Regions from separate parts of the Flaviflexus salsibiostraticola genome, predicted to be linked through region 1. Evidence: riboswitches for the same ligand, from Rfam matches in the RefSeq annotation. Region 1 holds a riboswitch; each other region holds the start of a gene.
The links. A riboswitch is a leader RNA that binds a small molecule or an ion and turns the genes downstream of it on or off. The one in region 1 is predicted to bind S-adenosylmethionine.

Region 1 (10,499 bases):
TCCGTTGCATCAGCGATGATCCCCATGTCCCTCATCCAGCGCACCGCGGTCGCGGCCGTGTACACCTGCCCATCGACGCAGTAGGAGGTCTTACCGCGCACCGTCCACGCGACCGATGTCGTCAGCCCGGTATCGAAGCGATGTGCCTCATCGCCGGTATTGACGAAGAGGAAGGCGCCGGACCCATAGGTGCACTTGCTGTCGCCCCGGTCGAGGCAGCTCTCGGCGAGGAGCGCGGCCTGCTGATCGACCATGAGCCCACCGACCGGGATCTCCCCACCGAAGACGCCCGTCGTCCCGACGATCTCATCGGAGGCGACGAGCCGCGGCAGCGGCTCATCCTGCAGTCCGAAGATCTCGAGGAGCTCGTCGCTCCACGTCACTGAGTCGATGTCGAGGAGGAGCGAGCGGGAGGCGGTCGAGGTGTCGGAGACGAACTCCCCCGTCAGCCGGAACGCGAGCCAGGCATCCGTCATCGTCACGACGCCCTCCCGCGTGAGGTTCTCACGGACCCAGGCGAGCTTCGGTGCGGCGAAGTACGTGTCGAGGACGAGCGCGGTCAGCTCGTGGATGCGCTCCTTCTTGTCTGCGAGGCGGTCGACGATGCCCTGCGAGCGCTTGTCCATCCAGTTGATGCAGGGGGTGAGCGGTTCTCCGGTCGTCGGGTCCCACGCGAGGACGGTCTCCCCGACGTTGGCGAGGGCGACTCCGTCGATCGGCCTGCCAGCCTGGGCGATCGCCTCGCGACCGGCGTCGACGATCGAGCTGTAGAGCTCCTCAGGATCCTGTTCGATGGCGTCCGGGGACAGATGGTTGAGCGTGACCGGCTTCTCGACGATGGCGTGGATGCCGTCGTCGTCGACGACGATCGCCTTTGAGCCCGAGGTTCCCTGATCGAGTGCGAGGATGGCCATGGATGATCTCCCTTTCGGTCTTCGTTGACCTGGTCAGGCGAGGAGCAGGTGTGCTCCCCTCTCCGTGAGTGTGGTGGTGTGGTCAGCGGACAGGCCGCTGTCGATTGCGATGTAGGACGGCGTCTCGACGCCGCACAGGCGGTAGGGTGCGATGCCGCCGACCTTCGTCGAATCGGCGACGACGATCGACATCGCCGAGTTGGCGAGGACGGCCCTCTTGACGTGCATCTCGTCGAAGTCATAGTCGGTCACGCCCGCGTCGGCGTCGATCGCCCCGATCGAGATGATGGCGATGTCGGGGAAGAGCGAGTCGAGGAACGACGTCGCCATGCTCCCCGAGAGGGACAGCTCCGACTTGCGGAGCCGGCCTCCCGAGACGATGATTTCCGCGTTCGGCAGGTGCGCCAGCGTCGCCACCGCCCGCAGCGAGGCCGTGACGATGGTTCCGGAGAAGGTGGGTTGGATCGCCCGTGCCAGGGCCTCGACCGTTGTGCCGAGGTCGAGGAACACCGTCGCATCCGACGGAATCAAGGCCACGACGCGCTCCGCGATCCGCTGCTTATGGGCAGCGGCAACGCTCTCCCGCTCCGAGTGAGGCGGCTCGGTCGATGTCGGGACGCCGACCGCTCCCCCGTACACCCGCTTGAGAAGAGAGCGTCTCTCGAGTTCGAGGAGATCACGCCGAGCGGTTTCGACGGAGACGCTGTATCGCTGGGCGATGTCCTCGGTCTCGACCCCGCCGCGGGCGCGCAGGTCCTCGAGAATGAGGCTTCTGCGTTCCTGAGCAAGCACGATTCCTCCTTGAATCCGACACCTGCACCCTAGCCCAACCCACAGAACCGGGCAATATTCCACACAAACTCTGCACGCACGTATGTCCTGCCGCCGTCGGTCGGTTTCTCGCGAGCCTCCGTGGGCGCCCGAGAACCCGCGGCCACCTCACTATCCGTGTCCCGCTCACCACACTGCCTTCGCGCACGACGCCGCCCACTCTGCATACGACGATGGGGCGACCGGCAGTGCCGGTCGCCCCATCATGCGTCACCCCTTAGAAGGCGGGGACGACCTCACCGTTCGGGTAGGTGTCGGTGATGAAGTCGGCGACCTCCTGCGAGTGCAGGAGCTCCTCGAGCGTCTGGATCGCATCAGCCTTGTCCGAGTCGGTGCGCCACGCGAGGATGTTGGCGTAGGGGTTGTCCTCGCCGGACTCGATGGCGATCGCGTCCTCAGACGGGACGAGCCCACCCTCGAGTGCGAAGTTGCCGTTGATGATGGAGATTGCGACCTGGTCGAGGGTGCGGGGCAGGTTCGGGGCCTCGACCTCGACGAACTCGAGGTTCTTCGGGTTGTCGGTGATGTCGTAGATCGTCGGGTTCTCAACCGAGCTGTCGACGGTGATGAGGCCGTTGTCCTCGAGCAGCCACAGTGCGCGGGCCTGGTTCGACGGGTCGTTGACGAGAGAGACCTTCGCGCCGTCCTCGAGCTCATCGAGGGACTCGAGCGAGTCGGAGTAGACGGCGTAGGGCTCGATGTGGATGCCCTCGCCGTGCTCGAACTCGAAGCCGTTCTCCTCGACCTGAACATCGAAGTACGGCACGTGCTGGAAGAAGTTCGCATCCAGCTCGCCCGAGTCGAGGTTGCGGTTGGGCAGGACGTAGTCGGAGTACTCGACGATCTCGAGATCGATCCCGGCCTCGGCGGCGAGATTCTCGTCGATGAAGGCGAGGATGTCGGCGTGCGGCACCGGCGAGGCGCCCACGGTCAGCGTGACGGTCTCGCCCTCGGCGGCGGTCGTCTCCTCGGCGGTCTCCGCATCGGAGGAGCAGGCGGTCAGAGTGAGTGCAGCAGCGGCTGCGAGCGCAATGAATGTACGGCGCATAGTTCTTGTTCCTTTTGTGGGTGGTGACAGGATGTGTGAGTTCTTGCTTCCCGGTACGCGGCGACTCAGCGGTGGTCCACGTACCGGCTGAGCATGTCGCCGAGCGTCTGGACGATCTGAACGATGACGATGATGACGACGATCGTGATGATGAGGACGTCGAGGAAGTACCGCTGGTAGCCGTAGTTGTAGGCGAGCGCACCGAGTCCGCCGCCGCCGACCGTGCCGCCCATCGCCGAGAAGCCGATGATCGTGATGACGAGAACGGTGATCGACTGGATGATGCCGGGCATGGCTTCGCGGAGAATGACGTCGCCCATGATCCGGGTGCGCGTCGCCCCCATCATCTGCGCGGCCTCGATCTTCCCGGTATCGACAGCGAGGAGGTTCGTCTCGACGAGGCGCGCGAAGAATGGGATCGACCCGACCGCGAGGGGGAACACCATTCCCCGCCAGCCGATGTTCGTCTGCATGACCCAGTCGGTGACGGGCAGCAGGATGATGAGAAGAATGATGAAGGGGATCGACCGGCCGATGTTGACGACGGCCGAGAGGATCTGGTTGAGAACCGGGGCGGGGCGAATGCCGGTCTTCGCGCTCGTCACGAGGAGAATGCCGAGCGGAAGCCCGAGAAGCACGGTCGCGAGTGTCGACCAGCCGACCATGAGGAGGGTCTCGACCGTCGCACTCCACAGGGAGTTCTGAATGACGGGCTGATCGAACCACAGCATCTCTGTCCTCATGCCGCACGCTCCTCTGCGTCGATGCCCTGCGCCCTCAGGGTCGCCACCGTCTGGGCAGCCCTCGTCGGGTCGGTCGCGATGACGAGCCGGGCGACCTGGTTCGCCCCGTGGGTCTCGAACGTGCCGGCCGTGACATCCCCGCCGAGCTCGGCGATGACGCCGAGGACATGCGAGCTCGACGGCTCGCCCGGCCGGGATGTGAACGCGACGTCGATAAGCACCTTGCCCTCCGGCGGGTCATCGACCCGCGGCGGCGGCACGATCGCACGACCGAGGCGCGACGCCGTGTCGGCGACGATCTCGCCGACGTTGCCGGACTGGACGACGCGGCCCTTCTCGAGGAGGGTGACGCTGTCACAGGTATCCCGGACGACCGACATCTCGTGCGTGATGATGACGACCGTGACGCCGGTCTGGTCGCGGACGTCCTTGATGAGGGTGAGGATCTGGTCGGTGGTCTGCGTGTCGAGCGCCGAGGTCGGCTCGTCGCACAGCAGTACAGCCGGGCGCGCCGCAAGAGCTCGCGCGATGGCGATGCGCTGTCGCTGTCCGCCCGAGAGCTGAGACGGATATGAATTGCCGCGGTCCCCGAGGCCGACGAGGTCGAGGAGCTCCTGGACCCGCTCGCGCCTGTGGCCACGGTCGAGGCCCGCCACCTTGAGCGGGTAGGCGATGTTCTGGCCCGCCGTGCGGGCATCGAGAAGGTTGCCGCCCTGGAACACCATGCCGATCGAGCGGCGCGCGATCCGCAGCTCCTTCGGGCCGAGCGCGGACAGGTCCTGTCCGTCGACCCAGATGTGACCTTCGGACGGTTTCTCCAGCGCGGTGAGGCAGCGGATGAGGGTGGATTTGCCGGCACCCGACTGGCCGACGATGCCGTGGATCTCTCCGGCGGGGATCGAGAGATCGATACCGTCGAGGGCAACAACAGGCCCCGGGTATACCTTGCGGACTCCGTCCAGCGTAATCATCGATCTCCTCCATCGGTCCTGGCGGTAGCACCGAACGCTCTCGGTTGCTGCAGCTTCTGCGAGCCAGGTCTCTCAGCTGCTCTTGATGGTCATCTAATTAGACACGCTCCGTGCCGAGACGCGACCGCATGTCTCACATAGCGGTATTGACCTCGACGAGCCAGAGCCTGCCAGCGAAAGCTCTCCCGCCGGAGCGCTCAGTCTATGGGACGGCCCGGGCCATGGCGAGACCGGTGAGCCAGATCATCACGCCGGACAGAAGAATGCAGAGGGTCTCAGAGCCCGACCGTTGACGGATGACAATATGGTCCAGCACGTTCCAATTCGCCCGAGCGCATCTCGGAGCTGAGCCGCAACCCCATCAGACTCAAAGCGGCCGGCGTGGACATCGTTCAACACGACATCCCACACCGGCCGCTTCGCGGCATCTCCTGCCCGTGGACCGCTGAGGTCGTCCTCGGCGTACCGAAGCAGGCTTGTTAGTCGATTACGGCCGCATTGGCTGCGGCGATGATGCGGAGGTTCTGCGGCAGCGCCCCGTCGAAGCCCGGCGTCGACATGGTGAGGATGACCGTGTCCCGCTCAGGGTTGTTGACGAACTTCGTGCTGAAGAAGCCCTGCCAGCTGTAGGCGCCCTTTCCACCGAGGTAGTGGATCGATCCGGGAGGTGCGTTGACGCCCTCCTGGAGGTCGACCTGGTAGCCCCACTTGTTCTGGGTCAGCTGCCAGTTCGTGAGGTCGCCGATCTGGTTCGACGTCATCTGCTCCACCGCTGCGCGGCTGACGATGCGGACACCATCCAGCTCACCCTTGTTGAGGAGCATCTGAGCGAACCTGAAGTAGTCCGACGCGGTTCCGTGGAGCCCGCCGGCGCCGCTGAAGTAGGTCCGGTGCTCGCTGAACGTGTAATCCGGGCCGAGATTGCCCATGCCGAGCGGGGCAGTCCCCACCTGCTTCTCGTCGCGGCCGGCCCAGTAGACGGCGGCAATGCGGTCCCACTGATCCTTCGGAGGGAAGAACCACGTCTCGTTCATGCCGAGCGGTTCGAAGATGTTCTTCCGAAGATAGGTGTCGTAATCCATGCCCGACACGATCTCGACCAGGCGACAGAGAGTGTCGACGCTGTTGTTCGAGTAGTCGAAGGCCTCCCCTGGGTGGGACATGAGGGGCATCTTCGCCAGGATGTCGATGTTGCTCTCGAGCGTGATCGGCGGGGCGTTCAGATCGTCCATGAGCCCGGCCTCGGCGTAGAGCTTCGGCACGACACGGTAGTTCTGTGGCGTGAACAGGTCGTACCACCACGAGTTCGTCATACCGGCGGTCATCGACAGGAGGTGGTGGATGGTGATCTCACGCTTGGGGGTGACGAGCTTGACCTCACCCCAGTTGTTGAGCTCCGCGACTTTGACATCGGCGAAGGCCGGAATGAACTTCGAGATCGGGTCGGAGAGCGAGATCAGACCCTGATCCCACAGCTGCATGACGGCAACCGCGGTGGGAACCTTGGACATCGACGCGAGCCGGAAGATGCTGTCCGTCTGCATCGGCACGTCGTCGTCTGCCTTGCCGAAGGCTTTGAAGTAGCACACCTTCCCGTGGCGGGCCACCAGGACGACCATGCCCTGGTAGGCGTCTTCGTCCATGTGTCCTTCGACCAACCTGTCGATGTTGGCCAGGTACTCACTGGACATCCCCACGCTCTCGGGGTCTACAGTCACGATGTTGTTCACGTTGTCTCCATTCTCAGCACGTCAGTGTGCTGATCCTCTGGCCCGTGGCACATCCCATAGGCGGGCCTTTTCTGACAGTATGCGACCACGTGAGCCAGGGTCAACGGTTCAGGAAAAGTGGGTGCAATCGGCGGCTTTCGCAGTGAAGGCGGGGATGCCGCGAAGGTTCTCAGCCTGACGAGTATCTGACCAACAGAGCAGATGGCACCGGCTCCTCATGCGGCCTCGGCCGAGGACCCATGACCATCCCGAACGTCGTGGCCCCACTGGTGCGCGAAGGAGCCGGCCGCCGACGCGCCCTTGGGCGACCGCGGCTGCGCGGAGCAGGGAAGTCTATGCCGCCGAGGGTGTCGGATAGATCGGCTGCCGAGGGTCAGAGCAGAGCCGCGAGGACCCTGAGCTCCAACTTCATCACGTTCACCACGGTCGCACCGGCACCGCGTGCGGATGTGGCCCCGGGGATGGAGTCCTCGAAGGCGAGGCAGTCGGCTGGTTCGACCCCGAGTCGGTCCATGGCAGTCGCGTAGGGTGCCGGGTCCGGCTTGCCGGGGAGTGGTTCGTCGCCCGTCACCTGTGCCGAGAAGTAGGCCTTCGGCAGGCTGTCGATGGCGGGACCGACGAGGTGGATGGGTGTCGCGGTCACGAGGGCCTGCGGGATCCCCGCTCCGTGGAACGCATCGAGAAGGTCAACGGCTCCCGGCATGAGGTCCGGGTCAGGATAGACGTGCTCCGCCATAAGATCGGCGACCTCCTGGAAGAGGACCATCGGCTCCGCCGCATCGCCTCCATCCCGCTGGAGGATGCGGTGCAGATACTCGGCGTGCGCCTGAGTCGACGACCCGTGAAGGGCAGCCTCGTCCTCCCCCGACCATCGACCGCCCCGGCGTTCGACGACCTTCTTCGACAGGGCGACCCATTGGGATTCGGTATCGGTGATGGTTCCATCCATGTCCCAGAGGATGGCGGCGGGTTCTGATTCGAGTCCGCAGGCGCGGAAGACGTCACGGAGGTTCATACGGTCCAGGGTACTCGAGGCCCTCTCCCCCATTCGCCAACCGTCACCAATCCTCAGAGGCAACCGCTGCCCACACACGGGTCTGTCAGGCCAGAGACCATGGCCGCGACCACGACCGCGACGAGTGCCTCCGCCCGAGAGACACGTATGCCCCGACCGAAGCCGGGGCATACGAGAGAGATCTAACCGATCATCAGGCGAGGATCTTGGTGACCTTGCCTGAACCAACGGTGTGGCCGCCCTCGCGGATAGCGAAGCCGAGGCCCTCCTCCATGGCGATGGGCTGGATGAGCTCAACGGTCATCTCAGTGTTATCGCCGGGCATGACCATCTCGGTGCCCTCGGGCAGCGTGATGACGCCGGTGACGTCCGTGGTGCGGAAGTAGAACTGCGGGCGGTAGTTGGAGAAGAACGGGTTGTGACGGCCGCCCTCCTCCTTCTTGAGCACGTAGGTCTGCGCCTCGAACTTGGTGTGCGGGGTGATGGTGCCCGGCTTGCAGACGACCTGGCCGCGCTCAACCTCTTCGCGCTTGATGCCGCGGATGAGGAGACCACAGTTCTCGCCGGCGTCGGCGTGATCCATCTGCTTGTGGAACATCTCGATACCGGTGACGGTGGTCGTCATCGGCTTCTCCTTGATGCCGAGGATCTCGACATCGGAGTTGATCTGGAGCTGGCCACGCTCGACACGACCGGTGACGACGGTGCCGCGACCAGTGATCGTGAAGACGTCCTCAATCGGCATGAGGAAGGGCTTGTCGAGCTCGCGGACGGGGTCGACGAAGTAGTTGTCGACCTGCTCCATGAGATCTTCCATGGCCTTGACCCACTTCTCGTCGCCCTCGAGGGCCTTGAGAGCGGAGATCTGCATGACGGGAGCGTCGTCGCCGTCGAAGCCCTGCGAGGAGAGAAGGTCACGGACCTCCATCTCGACGAGCTCGAGGATCTCCTCGTCGTCGACCATGTCGGACTTGTTCAGCGCAACGATGAGCTGCGGAACGCCGACCTGGCGGGCGAGAAGAACGTGCTCGCGCGTCTGGGCCATCGGGCCGTCGGTGGCTGCGACAACGAGGATCGCGCCGTCCATCTGGGCTGCGCCGGTGATCATGTTCTTGATGTAGTCGGCGTGACCGGGGGCGTCAACGTGCGCGTAGTGACGCTTCTCGGTCTGGTACTCGACGTGCGAAACGTTGATCGTGATGCCGCGCTGACGCTCCTCGGGAGCGTTGTCGACCTGGTCGAACGGGGTGAACTCGTTCAGGTCCGGGTACTTGTCCGCAAGAACCTTGGAGATGGCAGCGGTCGTCGTCGTCTTACCGTGGTCGACGTGACCGATCGTGCCGATGTTCATATGCGGCTTGGACTTGTCGTACTTGGCCTTGGCCACTTGTCCTCCTGGGGGACTCGGGTAGTTTCACTGCGTTTCATAGGATACAGGAGCATCCTAGGGGCGAAGCGATCTACTGTCGGTTATTTTACTTACAAACGACCTAGGCTCACTCGCCCCGGGTCTTCTTGATGATTTCCTCGGAGACGTTCCTCGGAACCTCCGCGTACGTCGAGAACTGCATGGTGTACACCGCGCGTCCCTGCGTCTTCGAGCGCAGGTCACCGACGTAGCCGAACATTTCAGACAGCGGAACTTGGGCGCGCACGATCTTGATGCCGGTCGCGTCTTCCATGGACTGGATCATGCCGCGGCGAGAGTTGAGATCGCCGATGACATCGCCCATGTACTCTTCGGGGGTGCGGACCTCGACGTCCATGATCGGCTCGAGCAGGACCGGATCGGCCTGCTTGATGCCCTCACGGAACACGCCCTGGCCGGCGATCTTGAACGCCATCTCAGAGGAGTCGACATCGTGGTACGCGCCGTCGAGGAGGGTGGCCTTGACGCCCACCATCGGGTAGCCGGCAAGGATACCGTTCTCCATCGCAGCCTGGATGCCCTGGTCAACCGAGGGGATGTACTCGCGGGGCACGCGGCCGCCGGTGACGGCGTCCACGAACTGGTACATCGGACCGTCTTCGACCTGCGGGAGCGGCTCGAAGGCGACCTGGACCTTGGCGAACTGACCGGAGCCGCCCGTCTGCTTCTTGTGCGTGTAGTCGACCTTGTCGACCTTGCGACGGATGGTCTCGCGGTAGGCGACCTGGGGTGCGCCGACGTTCGCGTCAACCTTGAACTCGCGCTTCATGCGCGTGACAAGGATGTCGAGGTGAAGCTCGCCCATACCGCCGATGACGGTCTGACCGGTCTCATCGTCGAGGCGGACCGAGAAGGTCGGATCCTCTTCGGCGAGACGCTGGATCGCGGTGCCGAGCTTCTCCTGGTCACCCTTCGACTTGGGCTCGATGGCGACGTGGATGACGGGCTCCGGGAAGGTCATCGATTCGAGGATGACCGGCTTCTGCGAATCGCAGAGCGTGTCACCCGTCGTCGTGTTCTTGAGACCGATGACGGCGTAGATGTGGCCCGCGTGGGCGACATCGACCGGGTTCTCCTTGTTCGAGTGCATCTGGAAGATGCGGGAGATCCGCTCCTTCTGGCCCTTCGTGGAGTTCTGGATCTGCGAACCGGCCTCAAGCCTGCCCGAGTACACGCGAATGTACGTGAGCTTGCCGAAGAACGGGTGGACGGCGACCTTGAACGCGAGGGCCGCGAACGGCTCGTCCTCGGACGCCTTGCGGGTGACGACCTCATCCTCGTCGTTGACGGCGTGGCCCTCAATGGCGGGCACGTCGAGCGGCGACGGGAGGTAATCGATGACACCGTCGAGCATCGGCTGAACACCGATGTTCTTGTAGGCGGAGCCGCAGAAGACCGGGTAGGCCTCGCCTGCGATCGTCAGCCTGCGGATGGCGCCCTTGATCTCCTCGATCGTGAGCTCCTCACCGCCGAGGTACTTATCGAGCAGGTCCTCGTCGGTCTCGGCGACGGACTCGAGCAGCTCGGCGCGAGCGGCCTCGACTGCGTCGAGCATGTCGGCGGGGATCTCCTCCTCGACGACGAGCGTGCCGTAGGTCTTCTCACCGTTCTCGTCCTCGGACGGGAAGCGGTAGGCAACCTCGCGGACGATGTCGACGACACCGGAGAGCTCGCTCTCGGCGCCGATGGGGAGGGTCACGACGAGCGGGGTCGCCTTGAGGCGGTCGCGGATCGTGCCGACCGTGAACTCGAAGCTGGCGCCGAGCTTGTCCATCTTGTTGACGAAGCAGATGCGGGGCACGTTGTACTTGTCCGCCT
Region 2 (10,499 bases), 890 kb from region 1:
CCCACCTCATCAACGCCGACGTCCTCATCCTTCTCACGGATGTCGACGGGCTCTACTCGGGGCCCCCAACGGAGCCCGGCTCACGGCCCATCCGGTTCGTCGGCAACATGTCGGAGCTGGAGAACTACTCGATCACCGGGCGGGGAAGCATGTTCGGGACCGGGGGCATGGCGACGAAGGTGACGGCCGCACGCATGGCGACCGCCTTCGGCATTCCGACACTCGTCACCTCGGCCGAGAATCTGCGTCCCGCACTCGATGGCGAGTCGGTCGGCACGTGGTTCGCGGCAACGGGACAGAAATCGAATGCGCGAGCACTGTGGATCGCCCACGCGGCGAAGTCCCACGGTCAGGTGCGTCTCGACGCGGGTGCGGTTGCCGCGCTCGAGTCCGGCGGGAAGTCGCTGCTCGCCGTCGGCATCACCGACGTCGTCGGCACGTTCGACCCGGGGGATCCTATCGACATCATCGGCCCGGGCGGCGATCTCGTGGCTCGAGGCCTGGCCGGCTGGGATTCGGAGCGGCTGCGGGAATCGGCCGGACAGTCCGGCGCGGGTCGCCCTGCCGTCCATGTCGATGACATGGTTCTCCTGCGCCATTAGGCGGGGCCTCCGGGGCACTGCCGCCCCAGACGAATGAGATTCACCACAGTCGGCTCGCCCGGGCGCTGAAGCCATCGCCCCGCACGGCTGAAGTCGCACGATGGCAGGGAATTCTCGCGGGGTATTCTCCCAGGTCGGCCCTGCAGAAAGGTCCGAAGCGGCGTGGGCCCAACGGCTTGGAGCGGTGGCCTTTCGTGTGCCATTATGATGGCAATCATGTTCTGGACATCCTTGACAGAAGCGTTGGAGGGCGTCCGGCAGACATGCTGACGGCAATGGTGCCGTTGGTTCCTTTTGATGTCCAAGGGAGGACACACATGAGAAACGCAAAGCGGGCGCTTGCACTGGTCACCGCCGGTGCCTTCGCTCTCGGCGGCCTTGCCGCGTGCGGGAACGATGACGAGGGCGGGTCCGGCGACGCCGCAGACGGCTCGGTCTACTTCCTCAACTGGAAGCCCGAATCTGAGGAGACCTACAACGAGATCGCCTCCGCCTACACGGAGGAGACCGGCGTGCCGGTCAAGGTTGTGACCGCAGCCTCCGGAACCTACGAGCAGACCCTCAAGTCTGAGGTGACGAAGTCTGAGGCTCCGACGCTCTTCCAGATCAACGGCCCCATGGGCCTCAAGAACTGGCAGTCCTACGCGCTCGAGCTCGACGACACTGAGTTCGCGCAGGACCTCAACGATCCGGGCCTCGCACTCAAGGGCGAGGACGGCAAGATCTACGGTGTGCCGCTCGCAGTTGAGGGCTATGGCCTCATCTACAACCAGGCCATCTTCGAGGACTACTTCGCGATGGACGGGGCGAAGGCGTCGTCGATGGACGACATCAGCGACTTCGATTCCTTCAAGGCGGTCGTCGAGGACATGCAGGCCCGCGCAGACGAGCTCGGGATCGAGGGTGTCTTCGCGGCAACCTCGCTCGCAACGGGCGAGGAGTGGCGCTGGCAGACTCACCTCGCCAACATTCCCGTCTACTGGGAGTACGAGGAGGCGGGTGTGACGGACATGGAGGAGATCGGCTTCACCCACGCTGAGAACTACAAGAACATCTTCGACCTCTACCTCGAGAATTCGACCGTCGAGCCCGCGCTCACCCCGTCCAAGACCGTCACGGACTCCATGCAGGAGTTCGCGACGGGCAAGGTCGCCATGGTCCAGAACGGCAACTGGGCCTGGAGCCAGATCAAGGACATCGAAGGCAACGTGGTGGCCGAAGAGGACATCAAGTTCATGCCGATCTACACCGGAGTCGAGGGGGAGGAGTCGAAGGGCATCAACATCGGCACCGAGGCCTTCATGGCGGTCAACGCCCGCGCTTCTGAGGCTGACCAGCAGGCCACGATCGACTTCGTCAACTGGCTCTTCAGCTCGGAGGAGGGCATGCAGTACGTGACGGAGGACCTCGGCTTCATCGCGCCGTTCAAGTCCTTCGGCGACAGCACTCCGAGCGACCCGCTCGCAGTCGAGATCAACGCCTACATGACGGATCCCGACCGTGAACCCATCCCGTGGGTGTTCACCACGTTCCCCTCGCAGGCATTCAAGGAGGACTTCGGCCAGGCTCTGGCTCAGTACGCCTCCGGCAATGTCGAGTGGGACGAGGTCGTCGACACCTTCGTCAACTCCTGGGCCCGCGAAAAGGCCAACCTGGGCTGATGACCCCTCGAGTGCCGGGGCGGGCGCCGCCCGCCCCGGCACACCACCGTCTGAACAGTCGCGACAGCACCAGCGGAGACGAAAGCGATGCAGAGAACACTTAAGAAATACGTCCCCATATTCGTAGCGCCGACAGGAATCGCGTTCACGATCGCCTTCCTCCTGCCCTTCCTCATCGGCATCTATCTCTCGTTCGCGAGCTTCACAACGATCACCGATGCCGAATGGGTCGGCCTCGAGAACTATGGCCGGGTCTTCGACGAGAGCCAGGGATTCACGAACTCCTTCCAGTTCACCCTCCTCATCGTCATCGTCGCGATCATCTCCGTCAACGTATTCGCCTTCGCGATCGCCAGGCTTCTCACGCAGAAGCTTCGAGGCACGAACTTCTTCCGATCCGTCTTCTTCATGCCGAATCTCATCGGCGGAATCGTCCTCGGCTATACATGGCAGTCGATGATCAACGCCGTCCTCGCCAACTACGGAACGACGATCATCTCTCGATGGGAGTACGGCTTCGTCGGACTCATCCTCCTCATCAATTGGCAGCAGGTCGGCTACATGATGATCATTTATATCGCCGGACTCCAGGCTGTCCCACCTGAGCTGACGGAGGCGGCCGAGATCGATGGCGCAACCCGCTGGCAGACGCTCAGGCACGTGACCATTCCCGTCATCATGCCGACCATCACGATCTGCGTTTTCCTCACGCTGTCGAACTCGTTCAAGTTGTTCGACCAGAACTTGGCGCTGACCAACGGCGCGCCGCAGGCCAAGACGGAGATGGTCGCCCTCAACATCGTCAACACGATGTTCGCCCGCATGGGCCAGGAGGGCGTCGGCCAGGCCAAGGCAGTTGTCTTCGTCATCGTCGTCGTCGTCATCGCGTTCCTGCAGCTACGGGCCACCCGGAGCAGAGAGGTCGAAGCATGAGCACCATCGCACAGCCGGTCGGATCGATCGGAGATCCGACACTCACACCGGACGAGAACGTCCAGGAGAGCGGGTCGAAGGCGCGGCACTCGTTCTACTACGTGGTCCTCACGCTGCTCCTCATCGTCTTCCTCGGGCCGATCGTCTTCATCGTCCTCAACTCCTTCAAGCAGCGGTTCTCGATCAGCTCCGACCCGTTCGCCCTTCCGCTCGGGGAGATGTGGGCTGGGCTGCAGAATTACACGACGGGGCTGGCACGGACCGGCTTTTTCGAGGCGATCCTCTGGTCCTTCGTCATCACCGTCTCCTCGGTCGCCACGATCGTCTTCCTGACGGCGATGACCGCCTACTTCATCACCCGTGTCAAAACTTGGTGGACCTCGCTCCTGTACTACATGTTCGTCTTCTCCATGGTCATCCCGTTCCAGATGGTCATGTTCCCGACTGTGAAGATTGCGGACATGCTCCACTTCAACAACCCGGCCGGCATGGTCGTCCTCTACCTTGGGTTCGGCGCCGGACTGTCGGTCTTCATCTTCGCGGGCTTCGTCAAATCCATACCGCTCGAGATCGAAGAGGCCGCCTACATCGACGGGTGCGGACCGCTTCAGAACTACTTCCGCGTCGTCCTGCCGATCCTCAAGCCGACGACCGTCACCGTCGCGATCCTCAACGCGATGTGGATCTGGAACGATTACCTCCTGCCCTATCTCGTCATCGGACTCTCGACGCGGTACAAGACGATCCCTGTCGTGGTTCAGATGCTTGTCGGCTCCAATGGCAATAGGGACATGGGGGCGATGATGGCCATGCTCGTTCTCGCCATCATCCCGATCGTCATCTTCTACCTGTTCTCGCAGAAGCACATCATCGAAGGTGTCGTCGCCGGTTCGGTCAAGGGCTGATATGGGAGGGTGGCTCGCACCCGACTCGAAGCTCTACAACGGGCTCGTCACTGTCGCCGACACCGTCATCGTCAACCTGCTGCTCATCGCCTTCAGCATTCCGATCGTCACGGCGGGTGCCGCCGTCACGGGAGCCCACAGGGCGCTGCTGCAGCAGGCAAGAGAAGAAGGTTCGTCGCCGGCGAGAGCGTTCTGGTCCGGATTCCGGTCGACGTTCTGGCGGTCGACTCTCGTCTGGCTCGTACTCCTCACCCTCTTCACCGTGTCGGCCTGGGAGATCTGGGCGATCAGCCGCATGAACCTCGGCGTGGCAGGCAATGCAGTCATCGTCGTCGTCCTCACGGGCATCGTCCTTCTGGCCGGCTTCGCGGTATGGATCTTCCCGCTGCTGAGCGAGCAGATGGGTCCACTCGGACGCGTGGTGCGCGGCGCGGCGCTTCTCGCGATCCGCCACCTCCCACGCACCCTCGCCGCTCTCGGCCTGCTGCTCGTTCAGCCGCTTATCCTGTACCTGTCGATCGATGTGCTCGGTTTACTCGTCTTCGGTAACCTCATCATCCTTCCCGCCGCGATCCTGTACATGCATGCGCTCATGTTCTCGGGCCCACTCAAGAAGCAGGTGTCCTAAGCGCGACTATGTGATGTAGTTCACTTGCACTGATTTGCAGAAGACAGACCCACCCCGATAGCGGGTGGGTTTGTCCGTTATCTGGTGGATTAGGTCTGGCCCGACAGTGCGTACCGCAGCGGTTTCAGTCGCAAACAGGCGCCCTACTGGAAGGTATCTCAATTGCTGGTCAACAGCATCTTGACATCTGGACCAGTGCCCGTGTTATCCTGGCGGCGGTCCAGAGAACCAGCAACAAGCCCCGGCTAGCTGGTCGACAACCCCTCACGTGCGAGGGGTGCCCCGGGTGACGACCAGGCCTCAATCGGCAAGCGACGCACCGTCCGCGGTGGATAGCACGAAGGAAAATAACATGGCATTGACGAATAACATCCAGACGGCCGGGCAGCGAGTATCGGCTCCGTTCCATCTTCGTCGAATGCGTATGTGGCATAAGTCCATGGCCTGATCCGGCCAACTGGATCCGCCCGGGAGAATCTCCCGCATCGCTCTATGCACCTTCATTCAGCTCCTCACGGAGCGGCTCTGCTATACCCAAGGAACATTCGATGACAATCCAGCTGCCCTCATCACGACAATCCCGCGTTGGCTACAAGATCCCGTCGATCAGCATTGACCTGTCGACCCTCGGAGCGGAGGTCTTTGACGCCTCCTCCGAGTTCGGGGAGGATTTCCCCGTCGAATCCTGCAACCTGCACCGACTCGCCTCGATGACGAGCGCCGCCATCTCCGATGGTCTCGCCGCTGTCACCCTCGGCTCGAGCTTCCTGCTCCGCTCCGATCTCCACATTCGCGACTGCCGGCTTGATCCAGTGCGCGCTGCCGTCAAGCTCACCTCGAGGATCACGGGCCCGATCTATGCGGCGGTGACCGCAGCGAGCGGCTGCGAGGAGGCTCTCGCCGCCGTCAAGGATACGGAGGTCGGTCTTGAGATCCATGTCGCCGACGGCGACCTCGACTCGGCTCTCTCCCTGATCGACAGGGCGCGGAGGAACGGTAACCCCGTCACGGTGGCCCTGACCGGCGACACCGCTTCGCGAATCGACCTCGGCGCCCTCGGAGCGGTCGTCGACAGCGTCCGCCTGCGTGAAGCCGATCCGCATACGGCCCGCGAGATCCGCTACTCGCTGCGGTCGGCTGCCCTCGAGGAGGGCCGCGATCTCCAGGTGACCTCAGATCTGTTCATGATCGTCTCCGCATGCGCGATGGACGCGGAGGAGCGGGCGAACCTCATCACTGCCATCGGCGCCGACCGCTACGCAGAGGGCTCGGCGAGAGTCCTCGGTACCGTGCACGACGTGGCCGACCATATCGAGTCCTGGCTCGCGCTCGGTGCGGCCGACGCGTTCACGATTCTGCCCGGCTCGCTTCCGACCGATCTCGCCTCGACGGTCTGCGGAGTGCTGCCACTTCTCCAGGCGCGGCGCACCGCTGAATCTGCAGAGTAGGGGAGTGTCGACAATCTCTGCATCGCTCAGCAGTTCTCGTCAACCGCAGGCCTGCCGTCAGCAGGCGAGCTGACGCGACAGCGGAGATCGCGTCGATCGATGCCCGACATGAAGGAGCGGGCCCCGAACGGGGCCCGCTCCTTCATGTCTGTGATCAGGATTCGGTGGTCTGCTGCTCCGCGATCTGCGCGCGGACCGCGTCCATGTCGAGCTTCTCGGCCTGGGCAATGAGGTCCTCGAGAGCCGAGGCGGGAACGGCTCCGGCCTGCTCGAAGAGCTTGATGCCATCCCGGAAGACCATGAGCGTCGGGATCGACATGATCTGGAACGCCTGAGCGAGCTCGACCTGATCCTCCGTGTCGACCTTGCCGAAGGTCACGGTCTCGTGCTTCTCCGAGGCCGCCTCGAAGGTGGGCGCGAACTGGCGGCACGGGCCGCACCACTCTGCCCAGAAATCGAGGAAGACTGTGCCCTCCTTGATGGTCTCGTTGAAGTTGTCTTTCGTGATCTCTACTGTCGCCATGTCCAGCTTCCTCTTGTCGTCTGCTTCCCATGAATGGTGATACGTCGGCTGTAACGGACTGGACCCGTGAATAATTCCCTATACGCTTACTCTCATGACGAACACACGAGACGCTGTACGGGAGCTGGCGACGAAGGCGCGCGGCGCGGCACGCGTGCTCAGGAGCGCTTCGACGACCGAGAAGAATGCCGCGCTGGAGGCAATCGCCGTGCTCCTGGAGGAGCGATCGAAAGAGATCACCGAGGCGAACGGGCAGGACATCGCCCGTGGTATCGAGGTCGGTTTGACCGATGCGCTCATCGATCGGCTCACCCTCGACGAATCGCGGATCGCTGGGATCGCCGATGCCGTGCGCCAGCTCATCGCCCTGCCGGACCCTGTCGGCGAGGTGGTTGCAGGCAGGACACTTCCCAATGGGCTCACCGTGCGGAACGTGCGCGTGCCGATGGGCGTAGTCGGAATGATCTACGAGGCCCGTCCGAACGTGACGGTCGATGCGGCCTGTCTCGCGCTCAAGGCGGGAAGCGCCGTCCTGCTGCGCGGCGGCTCCGCCGCCGAGCAGACGAACGTCGTTCTCGTCGCGCTCATGCGGGAGGCGATCGACTCTGTCGGCATTCCGTCCGACGCCATCGCATCCGTGGACGAGTGGGGCCGCGAGGGCGCGACGGAGCTCATGGCCGCGCGGGGCTACATCGATCTCCTCATTCCGCGCGGCGGAGCCGGCCTCATCCAATCGGTCGTCGCGAATTCGACCGTGCCCGTCATCGAGACCGGCGTCGGCAACTGCCATGTCTTCATCAACGCGGATGCCGACAGGGACAGGGCCGTGGCCATCGCCGTCAATGCAAAGACGCACCGCCCCGGTGTCTGCAATGCGGCAGAGACGCTCCTGCTGCATGAGGGTTTCGAACACGGGGGTGCAGTTCTCGCCGCTCTGGCCGACAGGGGAGTGACGCTCCACGTCGATGAGGCGGCTCGATCGCTCGCCGAGCAGGCGGGCGTCAGCCTCGAGCTGATCAAGGATGCGACAGCCGAGGATTGGGACACGGAGTACCTGTCGCTCGATATGGCAGTCGCTGTCGTCTCGTCGGTTGATGAGGCGATCGCCCACATCGATCGCCACTCGTCCGGGCACACGGAGGCAATCGTCACCGACTCCGTCGCAGACGCCAACAGGTTCGTCGCCGCAATCGACTCAGCGGCGGTCATGGTCAATGCCTCGACGCGCTTCACCGATGGGGGCGAGCTCGGACTGGGCGCCGAGATCGGCATTTCAACCCAGAAGCTTCACGCACGCGGGCCCATGGGCCTCGCTGAGCTCACGACGACGACGTGTGTCGTTGAAGGGTCGGGGCATGTCCGCTAGCGGCTTCCCGGTCACCGCGGAGCACGACCTCGCATGGATCGAGGCTCCGCATCCGAACGATCAGCTGCATCGCCGAATCGGTGTGATGGGCGGCACCTTTGACCCGATCCACCACGGCCACCTCGTTGCCGCATCCGAGGTCCAGCATCGCTTCGGGCTCGATGAGGTCATCTTCGTTCCGACCGGCGAGCCGCCGTACAAGCAGGAGCGCGAGGTATCGCCGGCCGAATATCGCTATCTCATGACGGTCATCGCCACAGCGTCGAACGCCCGCTTCTCCGTGTCACGAGTGGACATCGACAGGCCGGGCCTCACGTACACGATCGACACGCTGCGCGACCTTCGGGAGATCTATCCAGACGATGAGTTCTTCTTCATCACCGGCGCGGACGTCCTGCCCCAGATCCTTGATTGGAAGGATGCCTCCGACCTGTGGGAGCTCGCCCATTTTGTGGGTGTGAGCAGGCCGGGCCATACGATCGCGTCGAACGGGCTTCCGGCCGAGCGTGTCACCGTCGTCGAGGTCCCGGCCATGGCAATCTCGTCAACCGACGTTCGCGAGCGGGAGCGGATCGGTGTTCCCATCTGGTATCTCGTTCCGGACGGCGTGGTCCAATACATCCGCAAGTACGGACTCTACTCGCCCAGCCGCATCCCTCGCGTGTCCCAGCCGGGAAGGGCGGCACGTCAGCGGCAGGGACGATAGGATGAGAATCATTCAAGCGAAGGAGAACCGATGAGCGAACGGATGTCGCGGCGCGAGATGCGGAAAGCCGGGCTTCTCAAGGCCAAGCGCGAGGCAGAAGAGCGAGAGCGGGCTGCGCTCGCCAACGAGCCCGACACGGCCGAGGCGTCTGACAACGCACCTGCGGGTCCTGCTCGCGCGACGATTGACCGCCCCGATGATGAGCCGACCTACGAGGAAGCGCAGTCATCGCGGCCCGGCGCCGACCGTGAGGCCGAATTGGGCGAGACTGCCGAGACTGAGGCTCCCGCGCCAGTTGGGGCAGAGAGCCCTGCCTCGGGCCAGCCGGACGACGGCAGCCCGTCACAGGCGAGCCCTGAGCGGACGAGCGTCTTCGACCGATTCTCCACCTCGAACGATACCGAGTCCCGCGCAGTTGTCGGCGTTGAGCAGCCGACCGAGAGCGCCGAAAGGGCAGAGCTCGCCGAACCGGCTGTCCCGCAGGACGGCGAGGCAGGCGACGAGGATTACGCAGGTGCACTCCGGGCCCGGCTCAAGTCGAAGCCGCCCGTCCAGGACGGGCTGGTCGATGATGATGTCGACGAGCCGGAGCCGAGCCGGTGGAAGACCATCCTTCTGTTCCTCATCCTCATCATTGTCGGCTTCGGCGTCGGCATCTTCCTCGGCTCCCTGATCTTCGCGGGTGGCGACTCCGCCTCCGCGCCCCACCTCACCGATTACCTCTACCCTGGAGCGCTGTGACAGCCACCCCCGATTCCGTCGCCCTTGCCCGTACCGCCGCCTCGGCCGCCTTCGAGAAGGTCGCGACATCCGTCGTGGCAATCGATGTGTCCGAGCGGCTCGTCCTCACCGATGTCTTCGTCGTCGCCTCTGGCGAGACAGGCCGGCAGGTGCGCGCCATCGTCGACGCAGTCGACGAAGCGCTGCACAAGGTTGGGGTGAGGAGGCTTCGCAGGGAGGGCTACGAGGGCGAGGCCCACTGGGTCCTCGTCGACTACGGCGACCTCATCGTCCACGTCCAGCAGGACGAGGACCGCGAATACTATGCGCTGGAGAAGCTCTGGGCCGACTGCCCGTCGATTGATGTCGCCGACCTGGAAGGTCAGCGTTGATCTCTCGGATCATTCTGTGGCGGCACGGGCAGACCGATCTCAACAGGCAGAGACGCCTTCAGGGCTCCAGCGACTATCCGCTCAACGACACGGGGATCGCCCAGGCGAAGGCGGCCGCGAAGAAGATCGCCGACCTGGGCCCAACCCATATCGTCTCCTCAGATCTGAGCCGCGCCTACGACACGGCGGCCCGGCTCGCGAGACGGACCGACCTGGAGATTGTTGTCGATCCGCGGGTGCAGGAGCGCAGCTTCGGCTCGTGGGAAGGGCTGACCGCCGACGAGATCGCCGAGGTCGACCGCGAGGGGCTCACCAAGTGGCGTGCCGGCCAGGAGCCCGGTGGTGACGTCGAAACGCGCGAGGCCTGCGGCCGCCGCGTCGTCGAATCGATCGCCGACTGGAGTGGCAGGCTCGCCGATCATGACGACGCGGTGCTCGTCATCGTCTCCCACGGCGGTGCGATCTCGAACGGCATCATGTCGCTGCTCGGGACCAATCCGTCTCTGTCCCAGCCGCTGGCGGGCATGGATAACTGCCACTGGGCGGTCCTCGCCCCGCAGGCCAATCGCACGCCGGCATGGCGGCTCATGGCCTACAACCTCAACTGACCGTCAG
Region 3 (10,499 bases), 400 kb from region 1:
CTCGAGGTCTCGGCCGAGAAGGTCCGCTCACGAGGCAAGGCCGAGCCGGGCCAGAAGACCATGCTCGACGCCCTCATCCCCGCCGCCGAAGCCGCCCGCGGAGCGGTCGGCCAGGGCCTGCCGGCGGTCGCCCGCGCAGCGGCCGAAGCGGCCGAACGCGGATCCGAGGCGACGAAGGACATGGTCGCCAAGGTCGGCAAGGCCAAGTCGCTGGGGGAGCGGAGCCTCGGCCACCGTGACCCCGGCTCGATCTCGGTCACGATCCTCCTCAACGCCATTGCGGAGGGCATCGAGGCCGCATAAACCTGCCGCACACGCCATGAAGGGATGGCGCTGCGGCAGACAGGCGGGGGCAGGTCAATGACCTGCCCCCACCGCTGTCGTGGTGGCTATTTGCACGGGCCGTTGCCACACTGCTGGCTGACATGCGGTTGGTTCTTGCGCGGCTGGGTCTCGCGCGGCCGGTTCGCAAGCGGCTGGTCGCCAAACCGCTCTCTGTGCCGGAGACCGTCCGGGCGGACGTTTCTACGCCGGAGGCTCTGTCTTCTCCGCGTCGAGAATGCGCCGGGCCCGCTCGACCGACGAGTTCACGTGATCGGCTGCAGCGGTCCCGAGGTCATCGACCATGTCCCGCAGCAGCCCGGGAATCATGGCGGAGTCCTTGCCATAGAAGTGGACCTCGCGCACAACCTCCTCGAGCATGTCGGATACCGACTGGGGTTGATGAACGACGCGAACCTCGCCGTCGCTGTTCGCCATGTAGGGGCTCGGCTCGACCACGGTGACGAGGTACCGGAAGATCCGGTGGAGTTCTTGGACTGCTTGAACTGCGGTCGCGGGATCGTTGATGCCGGGGGAGAGGGCTCGGTCCGCGATGTCGACGAGCTGGCGCAGGCCGAAGGCGATGTCCTGATGGAGCTCCCGTTCGGTACGCAGCTCGAAGGCGGAATGGATGTGCCTCAGGTCGGACTCGCTCGGGTCCCCGTCCCACCAGATGCTGAGGAGCGGCTGACCCTCGACAAGGAAGTCACCCACAGGGCGGTCGATGGTCATGACTGCCTCGTTGCGATCGGCCCATGCCATGAGCCTCTTGTAGTTGATCCACACGAGCGAGCCGTGACCGGTTGCCGTGACCTTCGTTCTCGGGTCGCCCGGGCGCGGTGACCATCCCGGACCCTGCGTCAGCCCAGTCTCCTCCTCGGTCACCGGGTACAGGCGTCTCGCGAGCGCCAGCGTCTCCTCGCCGATCTCCGAGATAGCCTGCGACACCTTCATCGACGACGTGATGAGGTGGATGAAGGCGAGGAATAGTCCGATGCACCCGAGGACGAGCAGGAAGGACAGCGTGACAGCGGCGCGCGGGACGAAGGCGGTGATGTCCTCGTCCTCGCTCCAGACATAGCGGAGCACCGTGAGGGAGTAGATGAACGTGCCGAGGAAGATGCCGAGGGTCGCCTGGACGACCCTGCTGGCGAGGAACCCGGAGAGCATGCGGGGGCTGAACTGGCTGCTGACAAGCTGAAGGACGACGAGCGTGATCGAGAAGGTCAGGCCGGTCACCGAGATCGTCGAAGCGGCGATCGTGCCCAGCACCTCCCGAGCCGCATCGGGGCCGCCCTCGAAGGCAAGCGGAAGCGGCTCAGACAGCGCCCGCTCCCACCGCGGCAGGAGGAAACCGACGAGGATCGCGGCAATGACGCTTGCCGCGGGAATCGCCCAGAACCGCGACCACAGGCGGCCCCAGCGGGTCCTCTTCGGAATGTCCGGAATCGATCCGCGGATCCGGTGCGTGTCATCGTTCGCGTCGCTCATGGGGCGATTCTGTCATCCGATGGGAGCGGGATGTGGAGAAACGGCTCCGCCGCTGTTCAGACAGCGGCGGAGGGAATCAACGCAGTGGGGTGACCGTCAGCGGCGGGGTTCGATGAGCACCTTGAGGTGCTCGCCGCCCTTGGCGGCCTCGAAGGCCCTGTCCGCCTCCTCGAGGGGGAAGCTGGCGGTGATGAGGGGAGCGAACAGATCCGGTTGGCTTGCAAGCAGTGCGAGTGCCTCCTCGTTGTCTGCGTTCGTGTTCGCGGTCGATCCGGTGACGATGAGCTCGCCATAGTGGATGAGATTCGCGTCGAGCGGGATCTCGCCCTTCCCAGAGGGAAGGCCCGCGAAGAAGCTGACCCGGGCGCCTTTGGCCGCTGACCGCAGAGCATCTGTGAACACCTGGCCGACGGGGGTTGCGACCATGATCGCGTCCGCCCCGGCACCGTCGGTGAGCTCCATGACCTGCTCGGACATGTCGCGCTCGCGGGGATTGATCGTGTGGTCAGCGCCCAGCTGCTTGGCGATCCTCCTCCGGTGCGGTGACGTCTGACTGACGATGACCTGTCCGACGCCGCGGTGCTTGGCCACGAGGAGGGCGATGAGGCCGATCGGGCCCGCACCGCAGATGAGTAGCGTGTCATCCGACGTGACGGTGAGAGGGCGCAGACCGCGGACGACTGCGGCGATGGGCTCTGTCAACGAGGCGATCGACAGATCGAGTCCATCTGGGACCACCATGACGTTGCCGTTCGCCACGGCTGCGGCCGGGATGAGGAGCTGCGACGCGAACCCGCCATCGAATGTCAGCCCAACCGACTCGTAGTTCTCGCAGAGGTTGCCGAGCCCGCGACGGCAGGGCCGGCAATGCCCGCAGGCGATGTTGGGTGCGACCGCGACCGGAGTACCGGGGGCGAAGCGATCATCGCCGCTGCGATTCTCGGCAACGACGCCGACGGTCTCGTGGCCAGGGACGCGCGTCGTGCCCGGGGGATAGAAGCGGTGCTCGCCGCGTGCGATCTTCAGATCCGTTCCACAGATTCCTGCGGCGGCGACATCGATGAGGAGCTCGCCCTCCTGTGGGCGGGGATCGTCACGCTCGACGACCCTCATGACTCCATCGCTCTGGTACTCGTATGCCAGCATGTTGCATCCTTCCGGCTTGACCTCATCTCACCCTACTCGGCACAGAAGTCGGCTGCCGCCCGGCATGGCGTGAAGGTCGCAAGCAGGGTGAACTCAACAGTGTGTCAGGCCAATGCCATCAGCCCGCCGGACGCGAGAGTACCGGCGGGCTGATGTGGCAGTCGCGCAGGGCCAGGACCCTGCGTGACTGAGCTGCTAGAGCTTGAGAGCGAAGTTCGCGCCCTCCCAGATGGCGGAGACGGCGTTGCGCGCCTCCTTCGCATCCCCAATCCGGAACACCTCGGGTGCGAGGTTTTCGGCGCCTTCGAGGACGACCTTCGGCTTGACGCCAGCCGCGAGGACGACCTTTTCTTGCTCGTCGAGGGCTGCGGCGACGCAGCCCAGGCGTCTGGGCAGGTCCGTGATGCTTGAGCGGCAGTGCCTCGGCGATGGACTCTCCGCCGGGTCCATTCCCGCGGAGTATCCTCGCGATTGGTTCGCTGCGCTCCTGTGACCTGATCTTTTTCGACGTTATGACGGGAAATCCCGGACGTTGAGGGCACTTGGCCCCGCGGGACTTTCGACCCCGAACTTCCCAATTCGGACATGAGAGTGCCCCATCCAGAAAGCCGTGGGGCCGGGCAATTCCACGCCGGGTGGGCGCGTGAAATTAGACTGGCAGATAACAGGAACCGCAGGTCAGTCGGGGTGCATCGGCGGTGGACTCTCAAATGGGGCGGAAGCTCGAGATAGGTCCCGCCCAGATGGCGAAGCCGGGAACAGCGGGGTCGACTATTCGCAGGCGATGCCGTCGCGGTCGCCGTCCATAGTCGTCCGGTAGCCCGGCTGGCCTTCGTAGAGAGGCGCCGCTCCGGCGGCGCGCGCCGCCGTGCAGTTCTCGTAGTACACGTCCGCGGGCGCAGGGGCAGGGGCTGGCGCGGGTGCGGGAGCAGGTTCAGGTGCCGGAGCCTCCTGGGCTGGGGCCACCGGGGCTGCCTCGACCGGCACAAAAGCTCCCGACTCGGGGATCGTCTGATTCGGGCAGTCGGCGAGGATACGGAGAATGGCGTCCTTTTCGGCCGCCGTCACCCAGAGGCCGTACTTGGCTTTGACTCCGACCTGGCGTGCGACGTAGTCGCACCGGTAGGACTTATTGCTCGGAAGCCACGTCGCGGCATCGCCCGCGCCCTTCTGGGCGTTGCTGCGGCCATCCACCGCGAGGAGGTTGAGCGGGTCGTTGGCAAACAGCTCGCGATCGCCGGCCGACATCTGCTGAGCACCCTTCTGCCAGGCGTCGGAGAGGGCGACGACGTGGTCGATCTGAATCTCTGAGGAGGTGTCCTGGCCGCGCTGGAAGGAGATGATCTCGGCCGTGTAGGGGCTGATGAGGGTGCCGGTCAGGACAACACAGTTCCTCGTGCCGGGCTTGTAGGTCTTGTCTGTGAGATCTCGGTCGAGAATGTCATTGCGGGTGTCGCAGCCGTTTCGGTCCGTGTCTGCCCACCGCTGGCCGAACTGGTCACGGTCATACCCGGTCTTCGGCGCGCGGCCCTTGACCTCGAGTGTGAGCACGACGTCTGCCGCCAGCTGGCCCTCGGCATTCGCCGGTGCAGTGAGGGGTTCAGGCTCCACCGGTGCGGGAGTGGTCTCGACCTCGAGCTCGATCGAGGTGGAATCTTCCCTCGACTCTGGCGACGGCTCCGGCTCCTCAGTCGTCGGACCCGGCTCAACCACTGCCACCGAGGTTTCGTCGCTCTCGTCGGCGGCCTCAGTGATGTCATCCGAAAGGATTGCGGGTCCAGCGCCAACGACGAAGATCGCACCCAGGATCCACCACAACTTCTTCACGCTACGTCCCCAGCCTTCTACGGGTGTGAGTTACCAACAAGTCAAACGTAGCCGCACGAGGGGGCAGAATCGGGCGGCGCCCAATACCCGAGAGCCGTGAACTCTATGAACTCCGTGTTGTTCTGATTGAGTCGCTGGGGGATCGGGGTCAGTGAGTAAACGTGCGCGGTTCCCGAGAAACTCCGTACGGGAGTGTGGATCTCATGGACTGATGGATCTGCGTGCCGCGCCCATTTGCAGGTGAGTCCAACGTGAAGCCAGTTCACGGTTGCTAAGTTTGTGAACCGCTGATACGATCGCATCAGATCAAGAAGTTCGACGTGAAGCCTCTCAGCTTGTCGACTGGCAACCGCTTATCGCACACGGTGCCCCTGAGGGAAGATCTGCCCCCGAGCATGAGCTCGGGTGGAATTCAGCGAGTATAAGGATCAATTCATGGTGGACCACAATCCCCCCACTGAGCGCGAGGCTCAGTCGGACAGCGGCACTGAGCCGACCGCTGTCCTCGTCACTGCCCAAGATGGAACCAAGGTGGGCATCGCCCCTCTCGGGACGAGATGCACGAACTACCGGCCCGGCCACACTATTCACGCGATCCATGCACGACACGCTGGGCTGAGCACGGACTGGGTGCCGGCGCGTGTTCTCGCGGTTGACGGCAACTACATTGAATTTGTGACTGAGTCAGGCACGTGGCGCCGCTGGAACCACAATGCCGCACAACTGGGAAAAATCGCCGAAGTGCCCGACCTCTTGCCCGACGCTGAAGCGGAGTGGTGTAAGCGGTACTGGCTGCTCAGGGTTGAAGTCGATGGCGTGGGTTACCTGCTGTCGCTGGCGGAAAGCGGCGATAATCCCTGCAGTTTCAGGTGGCGTTCGGAATGAGCGGCTGATGGCCGCGTCTGCCGGTTTCTTCATCTAACTCCTGTCTCTGCTCCCCGCGTCCACATATCGGGAGCAGAGACAGTCACCTGCCATCCGTCCAGCATGCGACGGCCGCACTGCTGACGGTGCTCATGGTGATTCACTGCACGCTGGGGAGTCTGGGCGGATTCAATCGATTGTCGCAACACCTTGATGAAAGAGGTGTAAGACGATGGCTACTGCGGACTGGAGTAAGAAGACCAGTGATATGCCAATGGAGGTGCGTCGTCAGTGGCGTGCGGATCGGGCGTTGCGTCCACCGATGCGGTCCCCAGGGCGGCCGGCCCCGTCGCGGGCGGTGCAGCGTCAGTTCTGGACGTTGATCGCTACTGGTATCACTACCGCGGAGGCTGCGGTGCGGGTGGGGGTGTCAGTGCCGGTGGGAACCAGGTGGTTCGGCCATGCTGGTGGGATGAGACCTTTGAGCCTAGATGAGCCTACGGGGCGGTATCTGTCATTTGAAGAGCGTGAGGAGATCGCCATCTTGAACGCGAAGGAGACGGGGGTGCGCGAGATCGCTCGCCGCTTGGGGCGAGATCCTTCGACGATCTCTCGGGAGCTGCGACGAAACGCCGCTACCCGCGATGGTGATCGGGGGTATCGCGCTGTGGTGGCCCAGTGGAAGGCCCAGGAAGCGGCGAAGCGCCCAAAGGTAGCTAAGCTCGCCACCAACCTACGCCTTCGACAGTACGTGGAGGATCGGCTTGCCGGGATGCTCCACGACGAGGACGATCAAGTCGTGCCCGGTCCGCACACCCCGGCGTGGAAGGGTGTGGGCAAGCCGCACCGGGCGGACCGTAAGTGGTTCACTGCGTGGAGTCCGGAACAGATATCGCAGCGCTTGAAGATCGATTTCCCTGATGATGAGAGCATGAGAATCAGTCATGAAGCGATCTATCAATCCTTGTACATCGAGGCACGTGGGGCACTCAAACGAGAGCTCGTCGCGGCGTTGCGCACTGGGCGGGCAGTTCGTAAACCTCGGGCACGGACCCAGCGGAGGAACAAACCCCACGGGCACGTCACCAAGGCGGTGATGATATCCCAGCGCCCTGCCGAAGCCGAAGACCGCGCTGTGCCAGGACACTGGGAAGGAGACTTGATCATCGGCACTGGACGCTCGGCCATCGGCACCGTGGTGGAGCGACGCTCTCGCAGTATCCTGCTGGTGCACCTGCCCCGAGACCCCCGGTGGGGCAAAGTTGCTCCCACCAAGAACGGACCCGCTCTGGGCGGATACGGAGCCGAAGCGATGAACACAGCCCTGCAAACCTCAATGACCCGTCTGCCGCTGCAATTGCGCCGCACGCTGACGTGGGACCGAGGTACCGAGATGGCTGACCACGCTGCCTTCACCCTCGATACCGGCACCAAGGTGTACTTCGCCGATCCGCACTCGCCCTGGCAACGGCCCACGAACGAGAACAGCAACGGGCTCCTGCGCCAGTACTTCCCCAAAGGCACCGACCTATCCAGGTGGGACGCCCACCACCTCGAAGCCGTCGCTCTAGCGCTGAACAACCGACCCCGAAAAATCTTGGGATTTCGAACTCCCACCGAGGTACTGACCGAGCAGCTACAATCAACCCTGAACAGCAGTGTTGCAACGACCGATTGAACCCACACTGTGCGCTGCGGGTCCTGGACGACGTTCAAGGGGTCAGAGTGTGCGACTCCAGCTCGTTGGTTTGGAATGCTCCACGGAGGGGCCTCGAGACTTCAGGGACCATATGCGCAGCCCGAGCTGAATATCGAGGGAGCGAGGCGTCTCCTGCCAGTCCGAGCCGAGGAGATCGCCGATGCGGGCGAGTCTCTGCCGGACAGTGTTCTCGTGGACGACAAGGTTCTGAGCTGTTGCCTTAATGTTCTCGCGCTGCTCGGTATAGACCCAGGCGGTCCGTGTGAGCTCCGTACCGTGCTTGGAATCGTAGGAGATCAGGGCCTGGATCTCTGTCAGTGGCGAATACGCGTGGGGATCGTCCCTCTGGGCGGCGAGGATGACTCCAAGGGAGCCGAGGTCATCTGCTCTGTAGATGCGGTGGGAGGGTCCGAGCGCTTGGAGGGCAGCCATGGCAGTAAGGGCGAGTGCGTGCGCAGGGGCGAAGTCGCCTCCATGGGCCACCTCCCCTCCGAGCGCGCATTGGATCTGCGCAGTCCTTGACCCGGAGCGGGCGATGAAACTCTGAAGGACGGCTTCCGATGGGACTCTCGGAAGAAGGATGCAGAGATGGTCGTGGTGTTCAACGGCGAGGATCTGGTGGCTGCTGACCCCGTGCTCCCTGAGGCTCAGTGTGAGGGCATCTCGCATCGCCCTGTCGAGGTGGGTGCCCGTCGCGTCGTCGGTCTGTACAACTGCGACTGAAGCTGGGCCGCCCAGAAGCAGGGAGTCGAGCCTCTGAGATCCCGACGATGTGAGTCGCCTGCCCTGGAGGAGGTCATCGAGCAGTGCCTGGTCACGCTGCCGCTCCTCTCCTCTCTGGGTTCGCTCGAAGAGGAGGAGTATTCCGAGGAACACGGCCGTTCGCGTCACCCGTGGCAGGAGCTGGTCCGGAACTGCTTCGAAGACGGCAACGGTGCCCAGGTGCTCGGAGTTTGACGTGGCGGCTGCGGCCGTCAGTTGGTTGCGGATCACCGGTCGCCCTGAAATGTAGGCTTGGCGCCCGACGTCGGCAGCGAAGGTTGGCAGGTCGGGCATTGCGTGGACTGTGCCCCTCGCCACGACGGAGCCCTGGGCGTCGAGAATGGCGAGGTCGGCCCCGAGAGCCTTGGCCGCTGTCTGGGCGAAATGCTCGACGCCCTTTCTCTGGGCGAGGCTCTCGCTCAGGAGCGCGTCAAGATCGACGACGGTCTGGAGCGCCTGCAGGCGCTCGGCGCTGTCATCGAAGCTCACTCTGAGACCGGCAAGCGCGGCGCTGACTCTCCTGAACCGGCGGGATTGATCGAGAGCGACGGCTGTGTGGCGGGCGATGGTTGACACTGTGTCGACGATCGTGGGGGAGAAATTTCCGGGCCGGCGGTTTGCGATAAGGAGAGCGCCGTGCAGCGTGCCGTGGACCATGATGGGGACCCCGAGTATGGCGCGGACTCCCTCCCGGCGGACGATCTCATCGATGACTTCCAGGTGAATGATTGCCGGATCGATCAGGTAGTCAGAAGTCTGCACGGTCCCGTGGCCGACTGCAGCCTTCCCAAGCACGCCCGTGCCGAGCGGCATTCGGATCTGTTGGTACTCCCGTGTGCGCACGCCGGTGGAGTACTGGATGAAGGTCTCCTTGGCGTCGTTGAGAGAGATGTAGGCGAGGTCGGATCGAGTGAGATCTCTGGTGAGGGAGGTGATGCGGTCGAGCACCATGTCGATGTCGTGGTTCGCCGCCATGAGGGAGGCGATCGCGGTGACCGCGTCAAGAACGCGGTTTCGGTGCTCGAGCCACCCGAGCCGAGTGGAGAATTCTCTATCGCCCATATCGAAAGAGTGTAATTGTCTCTATGGAGTGTGCGCCACTTCACGTTTAGGGTCTGAATCATGGTTCGCTGTCTGCGACCTTCGATCAGAGAGGATCACCATGAAGCTGCATTTCCTATCAACAGGAATCATGGAGTGCGACCACACGTGGCTTTTGCTCCAGGCTGGTAATACGATCAAGGACCGACACCATAAGCATGAGCCCGCAGCGTGGGGAGAATGTCCGACGCATGCCATCCTCATCGAAACCGACGACGGCAGGATTCTGTGGGACACCGGCGTTCCGCGCGACTGGGAGTCGCGGTGGGCGCCAACCGGCTTCCAGGACTTCTTTCCCGTACAGGAGGACCCCGCGGGTCCCGGCTTCATCGACTCTGCTTTGGCCGATCTGGAGCTGACCCCAGACGACATCGACATTCTGGTCCTATCGCATCTGCACTTCGACCACGCGGCCAACGCGAAGATGTTCGACAACGGCAAGACTCGGATCCTCGTGCAGTCGGATGAGATCGAGGGTGTTAAGACGATTGACGGCGCGTTCAAGGGAGCCCACCTCGTATCCGACTTCGATGGTCTCAACATGGAGGCAGTCCACGGGGACACGGAAATCGCTCCGGGAGTCTCCGTTATCTTCACCCCGGGCCACACGTGGGGCACGATGAGCCTTCGTGTCGATCTGCCGAACGATGGAACCAAGATCTTCACTTCCGACGCGGTGTACATGGGTGCTTCGTGGGGGCCGCCCGCCATCGGCGCCGGCATCGTGTGGGATTCTGTCGGCTGGCTCGAATCAGTCGAGAAGCTTCGCCGCATTCAAGAGCAGACAGGAGCAGAGGTCATCTTCGGCCACGACTCTACACAGCGGGAGTCGATGAAGATCGCTCCGAACGGCTTCTACAGCTAGACCGACCAGGTGCGTGCCGCGGCTGCGACACGCACGCATAAGGAGCAGGCCATGATCAGGTACGACCTGAAGTGTACGGGCGGGCATCGATTCGAGGCGGTGCTGCCCTCGATGTTCTCCGACAATCCGGAGTGCGAATGCGGGGCTGCCACAGCCCGCATTCCCGCCCGGGTCGCCATCGGGGGCGCCGCCTCGCCGGGTCCCTCGCGCGACGACATGCCCACCACCTGGCGGGGAACCCGCAACGGCGACAAGGAGCTGATCCGCTCCTGGCACACGAAGATGGTTGAGCGGGAGAAGCTGGAGGAGAAATACCCTGAGCTCGCGGGTGACCGCAGGCCGGTGCTCGCCCACGAGGGAGCCTTCGCCTCCGAACCCGTGCGAGCGGGTGATGCCATTGCCGCCCAGCTGGCACAGGAGACC

Region 2: it holds a riboswitch for S-adenosylmethionine, as region 1 does, so the genes downstream of both, EJO69_RS03990 (LLM class oxidoreductase) here and EJO69_RS11925 (methionine ABC transporter ATP-binding protein) in region 1, are expected to answer to the same signal.
Region 3: it holds a riboswitch for S-adenosylmethionine, as region 1 does, so the genes downstream of both, EJO69_RS10025 (hypothetical protein) here and EJO69_RS11925 (methionine ABC transporter ATP-binding protein) in region 1, are expected to answer to the same signal.

What each region holds. Positions count from the first base shown of each region.
Region 1 covers NZ_CP034438.1:2,548,196-2,558,694, reverse strand. The annotation lists gene EJO69_RS11945 (FGGY family carbohydrate kinase) at 1-914, opposite strand, end outside; gene EJO69_RS11940 (DeoR/GlpR family DNA-binding transcription regulator) at 948-1,706, opposite strand; gene EJO69_RS11935 (MetQ/NlpA family ABC transporter substrate-binding protein) at 1,963-2,793, opposite strand; gene EJO69_RS11930 (methionine ABC transporter permease) at 2,859-3,536, opposite strand; gene EJO69_RS11925 (methionine ABC transporter ATP-binding protein) at 3,533-4,507, opposite strand; SAM riboswitch class I at 4,501-4,599, opposite strand; gene EJO69_RS11920 (serine hydrolase domain-containing protein) at 4,987-6,237, opposite strand; gene EJO69_RS11915 (HAD family hydrolase) at 6,611-7,252, opposite strand; gene tuf (elongation factor Tu) at 7,446-8,639, opposite strand; gene fusA (elongation factor G) at 8,749-10,499, opposite strand, start outside.
Region 2 covers NZ_CP034438.1:833,432-843,930, reverse strand. The annotation lists gene proB (glutamate 5-kinase) at 1-602, shown strand, start outside; gene EJO69_RS04010 (ABC transporter substrate-binding protein) at 920-2,263, shown strand; gene EJO69_RS04005 (carbohydrate ABC transporter permease) at 2,351-3,196, shown strand; gene EJO69_RS04000 (carbohydrate ABC transporter permease) at 3,193-4,101, shown strand; gene EJO69_RS03995 (MusI family membrane protein) at 4,103-4,729, shown strand; SAM riboswitch class IV at 4,947-5,049, shown strand; gene EJO69_RS03990 (LLM class oxidoreductase) at 5,278-6,177, shown strand; gene trxA (thioredoxin) at 6,332-6,700, opposite strand; gene EJO69_RS03980 (glutamate-5-semialdehyde dehydrogenase) at 6,795-8,066, shown strand; gene nadD (nicotinate-nucleotide adenylyltransferase) at 8,056-8,772, shown strand; gene EJO69_RS03970 (hypothetical protein) at 8,803-9,513, shown strand; gene rsfS (ribosome silencing factor) at 9,510-9,884, shown strand; gene EJO69_RS03960 (histidine phosphatase family protein) at 9,881-10,492, shown strand.
Region 3 covers NZ_CP034438.1:2,149,217-2,159,715, forward strand. The annotation lists gene dhaL (dihydroxyacetone kinase subunit DhaL) at 1-303, shown strand, start outside; gene EJO69_RS10005 (DUF2254 domain-containing protein) at 526-1,812, opposite strand; gene EJO69_RS10010 (zinc-binding dehydrogenase) at 1,909-2,958, opposite strand; gene EJO69_RS10015 (hypothetical protein) at 3,154-3,408, opposite strand; gene EJO69_RS12800 (GmrSD restriction endonuclease domain-containing protein) at 3,730-4,785, opposite strand; SAM riboswitch class IV at 5,090-5,205, shown strand; gene EJO69_RS10025 (hypothetical protein) at 5,191-5,670, shown strand; gene EJO69_RS10030 (IS30 family transposase) at 5,924-7,327, shown strand; gene EJO69_RS10035 (helix-turn-helix domain-containing protein) at 7,370-9,172, opposite strand; gene EJO69_RS10040 (N-acyl homoserine lactonase family protein) at 9,273-10,076, shown strand; gene EJO69_RS10045 (FmdB family zinc ribbon protein) at 10,128-10,499, shown strand, end outside.